2 regions of the Alkalibacterium putridalgicola genome follow, and region 2 is predicted to be linked to the other one. Evidence: predicted binding sites of a transcription regulator. Region 2 holds the regulator's gene; the other holds the start of a gene.

Region 1 (3,197 bases), 1.2 Mb from region 2:
ACAGTCGGCACCGCATCGATACTCGAATGGTCAGTCACATAGGTGAGCGCCCGGACCATCGTATTGATCGACTGTTCAAAGTCAGGCGTATTCATCAAGTTGACGACATTCGTTGAGCCTAAGTTGCAGCTGATGTCGGTCCCCATCACTTCATATTCCTGATTATCTTTAATTATGGAAGGTTCCTGGATCTGCAGGATCTCGCTGCATAAATTGCTCATCGTTATCGTGCCATGTACCGGATTTTCCCGGTTCGCTGTGTCGATATTGATGATATAAGGATAGCCGGATTCCTGCTGAAGTTTGGAGATTTCATTTTCGAGTTCACGTGCATTGATTTTCGTTTTTCTTATTTCCGGGTCAGCGACCAGCTTGTCGTATTCTTCAGAAATATCCACATATGAAAATGGCTTGCCGTAGAGGCGTTCGACATCGTAGGGGCTGAAAAGATACATTTCTTTATTTTCAGCAGCCAGTTCATAAAACTTGTCCGGTACCACAAGACCTAAAGACAGCGTTTTGACACGTACTTTTTCATCTGCATTTTCTTTTTTGGTTGATAAGAAACGCAGGATATCCGGATGGAAGACGTTCAAATAGACCGCTCCAGCCCCGTTACGCTGTCCAAGCTGATTGGAATAGCTGAAACTGTCTTCTAAAAGTTTCATGACAGGCAAGACCCCACTTGAAGCATTCTCGATGTGCTTGATCGGATCCCCCGCTGCTCTCAGATTCGTCAGGTTCACTCCGACACCTCCACCGATGCGTGACAGCTGAAGTGCCGAGTTGATCGTGCGGCCGATACTGTTCATATCATCCATCGTCTGGATCAGAAAACAGGACACAAATTCGCCCCGTCGCTTACGTCCGGCGTTCAAAAATGTCGGTGTGGCCGGCTGATAACGCTGGTTGATGATCTCCTCAGCAATATGACTGGCCAGCCCCTCATCACCATCTGCCAGATACAAGGCATTGAAGGCGATCCGGTCCTCAAAGCGTTCCAGATACTGCTTGCCGTCGTTGGTTTTCAGCGCGTACTGTGTGTAAAACTTATATGCGCCCATGAACGAGCGGAAACGGAATTGCTTGGCATACAACTCTTCAAACAACCGATCGAGAAACGCTTCTGAATACTTTTCAATAAATTCCCTCTCGATAAAGTCATGAGTCATTAAGTAAGTCAGTTTTGCTTTGACACTATCGAAAGGGACAGTGTTTGGATCGATATGTTCTTTGAAGAAAGCCTGGACTGCTTCCTGATCTTTATGCAAAGGTATCTGATTATCTACAGGCCGGTTGATTTCATTGTTGAGTCTAAAATAAGTTACTTCTTTTGACTTTTCATTTCGTGTGCTGGTCGATACCAAGGTCATTCACCACTTTCTTTAATTTCAAAACGTCTTCATCATTCCCCTGAAATTCGAATCGATGGAGTAAGGGCACGTTATAGTCCTGTGCGATATCTTTGGCCGTGAAGACGTACAGTTGACCAAAGTTTATATTTCCTCCCCCCGCGACTCCTTTTAACCATTGACTATTCTCTCCGGTCTCAAGAAAGTCGTCCCATATTTCAGTGACTTCTTTGTCATAAGTAGGCGTTACTATGATAAAAGGTTCATTCATTTTAACAAACGGATCTGCCGGATTTAATTCCAGTACATCCATTCTCAGCTTCTCTACAAACTTACGTGTCTGACCAGTCAGTGTAAAAAAGACCACTTTCATATTGCTAAGCCAATCTGTTCAGTATATCGGGTCTGAAACCATTAAAAGCTTCAATGCCTTCTGCTATGACAACTGGCAGCGAGCTGAACCCCATTTTTTTCACTTCATCAATAGCTTCACCATTCTGTTCCACATCTTTTTCTTCAAAGGGTATTCCCTTATTCTCCAGATATTTTTTTGTAAATTGACATTGCATACAATTCGGTTTTGAATAAACGATCACTGATGATTCTTGCATTATAATTACCTCCATTATCCATGTTCTGAGACAACAAGATGTCACGGTTTTTCAGTAAGTTTCCGTCTGATCCATCTCCCTGTTCGATAACCTTATTTTACATCAGTCATTTTCAAAATCAAGGGGAACACACTACATATGCCAAAATAATGTATAACACATACAACATATAGTGTTTTGGGTACAGAAAAAACCTTCCTCACACTGCAGTTATACTGCATCAAGGAAGGGTTCTAATTAAATTTTTTCGAATAGTTGATATACATTTATCTTCGTTCACCGTAGATGACTTCCAGACAAAATGCACAGGGCTCATCGCCATCTCTTCTTGAGCCATAAAATAAATTACAGACATGAAAGCCGTCTTCATATATTTTTTCAAGATTCAAGCGAGACTTTGTCATACCAGAATCAGTCATTTGTTTCTCGATCGACTGCTGTTTTATTATTTCTGCTAAGCGATCTCTGAGATGTTGGTTTTCCATTCGCAGCACATTGTTTTCTTCGGTTAAGTGAGATAATTCTTCTTTGATATTCTTGATTGTACTTAACGTGGCTTCTGCTTGGGACTCCAGCTCAGAAAACGTATCATGCAATTCTTTTTTATCCATTTTTCACCACTTCTTTACTCTTCTTAGCTTATTTGTTAGTGATGCATGGACCGAAGAAATGTCCTCTTACATCTTTACCTAGCATACCATGATTACCATAAAAAAGCCAAATGTACACAATATCTTATTAAATTTCTACAGAGATCTTTTCATAGCTGCCAGCATTTTTAGAGCAGACATTTCAAATACGCCCTGTGCGGCAACATTACTGTCCAGATATTTTTTTCCTGTCAGAATGATGTCCATCAGGTCGGCAAGTGTCACTGCACTTAATCGATCAGCTTCTTCCTGGATCCTAGTCTGATACTTCAGATAACCGACAGCATAGTCTTTTGAAAGCTGAGTATTCAGTATATCCTGTAAAATGACCAGAAAGAGATCCAGGACCCGATGATATTCTGCTTTTTCCTTAACCAGAGGCATGATATCCGTGTGAACATAAATGAAGGCCTGATCATCTTTTTTAGAAAAGGCTACATACCATTTCCACACAGCCTCTATTAAAGCAGTAAGATTTTCATTTTCCGACAGTTCAAGGGCCTGTTCTGTATCACTGGTCAACTGACTCAGTACAGACGCCCGTTCCTTAGACAAACCGGCTTCTTCCAGAGCCTGCATCCGGT
Region 2 (3,197 bases):
AATTTCAATTTACGTTCCTTTGCTGAGCGTACCGCTATGAACACACCTATACAGGGAAGCGCTGCGGATATACTGAAAATGGCAATGATCGAAATGAATAAACGGATCAAAGAAGAAAAGATGCAGGCGACGATGCTTCTGCAGGTCCACGATGAACTGATATTTGAAGTGCCTGAAGCCGAGATCGAAAAACTGGAAAAACTTGTAGAAGAAGTTATGGAAAATACAGTACAGCTCTCTGTGCCTTTGAAGGTCGATAGCAGTTATGGAGACAGCTGGTACGACGCAAAATGATAAAGATAAGAAGCGGGATCGATTCCCGCTTCTTTTATTGAATTTAACACTAGAGAAAGAGTTGAAAATATGCCTGAATTACCCGAAGTGGAAAATGTTCGAAACGGATTAAAAAAGCTGATCATCGGCAAAAGGATCGTCAATACCCGAGTACTGTGGGATAATATAATTAAAGATCCTCAGGTTTCTGAATTTCAGCAGAGGATACAGGGACAGAAAATCGAGGACATCCGCCGTCGAGGCAAGTTTTTATTGTTTGTCTTGAGTCGTGACGTTCTGATCAGTCATTTGAGGATGGAAGGGAAGTACCGTCTGGAAAGACCTGAAGTCCCCTTGACTAAGCATACACACGTCGTCTTTGAACTTGACAGCGGGGAAGAATTGAGATATCTGGATGTAAGGAAATTCGGTAAGATGAGTCTAGTTGAAAAAGCTGACTTGGAGTTGCATCCATCGATGAAAGATCTGGGCCCTGAACCCACAGATGATACTTTGGAAACAGCCTATTTAATAAACGCTTTGAAAAAAACGGAGCGTCCCATAAAAGCCTGTCTGCTTGATCAGAAGATCGTAGTGGGAATAGGTAATATATACGCTGATGAAATCCTTTATGATGCTTATATCCATCCAGAAAGAAAAGGAAATGAACTGAATGAAAGTGAAATCAAGCGACTGAGAGCTTCGATCATCAGTATCATGAACAAAGCCGTCGAAAAAGGTGGAACGACCATCCGTACGTATTCAAATGCTTATGGAGATGAGGGCAGTTACCAGAATTATCTTTCGGTTTATGGAAAAACCGAAGAAGTGTGTCCGCGATGTCAGCATACGATTAGAAAAATCAAAGTTGGCCAGCGGGGGACTCATTATTGTCCGCAGTGCCAAAAAGCAGGGAGTGACAAGCCATAGCACACGTATTAGGATTGACGGGAGGCATTGCCAGCGGGAAATCCACAGTCAGTCGTTATTTGAAAGAATCAGGTTTTCCTGTCATTGATGCGGATGTGATCGCCCGAGAAGTCATGGAACCGGGAGAACCTGCCTATTTAAAAGTCATTGAATGCTTTGGCCGGGAGATCCTGAACAAGGACCGGTCCATAGATAGAAAGACATTAGGGGATATCGTTTTTAATGACAGCAAGAAGCTGCAGCAGCTCAATACGCTTGTTCAAAAAGAGATCTTCACTGAAATAATGAAGAAGAAGAGTGAATTGAGTGCAGATGAACATAAACTGATCGTTCTTGACATCCCCCTTTTGTATGAGGCCGGTTATGATAAGGCAGTGGATGAAGTCATGGTGGTGTATGTGGATTATTCAACCCAATTAAGTCGATTGAAGAAACGAGATCAGCTGACAGAATCAGCCGCTGTTAGACGCATAGAAGCGCAGGAACCATTAAAATCAAAAAAAGACAAAGCGGATGTCGTCATCGACAACAGTGGAACACGCGAGCAGACCAAGCGGCAGATCGATGACTGGTTGACAAAAAATGACTATTCGTCACCACTTTAGTCATATGGTATAATAAGCATAAGAAATCCAAAGTAAAGGGCTGAAATATATGCATTGTCCAAGATGTCAGCACAATGGAAGCAGAGTGATAGACAGTCGACCGGCTGACGACGGCCGGGCTATCAGAAGACGACGTGAATGTGAGAACTGCTCGTTTAGATTTACTACATTTGAGAGAATCGAACAAAGTGCTATTCTAGTTGTCAAAAAGAATGGCAACCGTGAAGAATTCAGCAGAGAAAAATTGCTCAGAGGTATTAGACGAGCATGTGAAAAACGACCAGTGACAGCAGAAGATCAGGAAAATGTCGTAAACAAAGTAGAGCGGAAGATCCGTGATTTAGGACTTAGTGAGGTTCCATCAACAAAAATCGGAGAATTTGTCATGGAAGAACTTGTCGATTTGGATGATGTCGCCTATATTCGTTTTGCAAGTGTTTACCGTCAGTTCAAAGACATTGAAGTCTTCATGCAGGAGATGAAGGAACTGGAGAAAAAGAGAAAAGATAAAGAGTAAGTGAAAGGATAAACACATAATGAGTTACCCATGGAAAAATCTTCGCCCGAAAGATAGTCTGATACTGACAAAGTCAGACATTTTATCTGATTTAAATGTATCCACTGTTCTTTCTTTGTATCAGCCTTTAATGGGCGTGCAGGCAGCAAGTCTGTATCTGCTGATCAAGGAGTATCTGGATACATCTGAGGTCAGAGAATTGACCCTGTCAGATGTCATCACTCAACTGGATATAGGCCTGCGGGAATATTATGAGTCACGGATCAAACTTGAAGCCTATGGCTTGCTGAAAGTCTACAAGCATAAGGAGAATGAAGAGACTTATTTATTAAATATCGAAGCCCCCCTGCATCCGAAGCAGTTCTTCCAGGACACGATGTTGAGAATGCTGCTTACTGAAAAAGTGGGAGAACGTCTCGTTTCTGAATTAAAGAAAAAATACATTAAAACGGCTCATTCAACAGATCGATACCAGGAAATAACAAAGTCTTTCCATGAAGTGGTCCATTTCAATATGGAAAACTATACTGAAACATTTAATTCTATCGATATACCCAGTCAAACGACTAAACGCTCTCTGGTGGACGATGTATTAAAAGACAGTGATTTTGACTGGGACTTTTTCATGTCGGGATTAAACAAACATTTTATCCGTTCCAGATCACTTACCCCTGATATCAAAAAACTGATCGAGACCTTTCATTCGATCTACGCTATCAATGAACTGGATATGCAGAAATTCGTCATGGAATCGGCAGATATTACTTCTGGAGAAGTCAGTGAAAAAAATCTGACCCGCATTATCCATAATCATTTTTTAGGTAAATCGAAACAACTTAAATCATCTTCTCAAGGAAGCCTGGATGACGGGA

Evidence for each region. The regulator NrdR, encoded in region 2, represses ribonucleotide reductase genes. The targets are predictions, from matches to a motif close to ACACNATATATNGTGT.
Region 1: the regulator NrdR is predicted to act here: its motif matches at 2,124-2,139, upstream of nrdH (glutaredoxin-like protein NrdH).

What each region holds. Positions count from the first base shown of each region.
Region 1 is NZ_CP162615.1:568,304-571,500, reverse strand. It holds gene nrdE (class 1b ribonucleoside-diphosphate reductase subunit alpha) at 1-1,373, opposite strand, end outside; gene AB4027_RS02905 (class Ib ribonucleoside-diphosphate reductase assembly flavoprotein NrdI) at 1,342-1,725, opposite strand; gene nrdH (glutaredoxin-like protein NrdH) at 1,730-1,963, opposite strand; gene AB4027_RS02895 (DNA replication initiation control protein YabA) at 2,230-2,574, opposite strand; gene holB (DNA polymerase III subunit delta') at 2,710-3,197, opposite strand, start outside.
Region 2 is NZ_CP162615.1:1,762,906-1,766,102, reverse strand. It holds gene polA (DNA polymerase I) at 1-294, shown strand, start outside; gene mutM (DNA-formamidopyrimidine glycosylase) at 364-1,203, shown strand; gene coaE (dephospho-CoA kinase) at 1,218-1,808, shown strand; gene nrdR (transcriptional regulator NrdR) at 1,858-2,325, shown strand; gene AB4027_RS08350 (replication initiation and membrane attachment family protein) at 2,345-3,197, shown strand, end outside.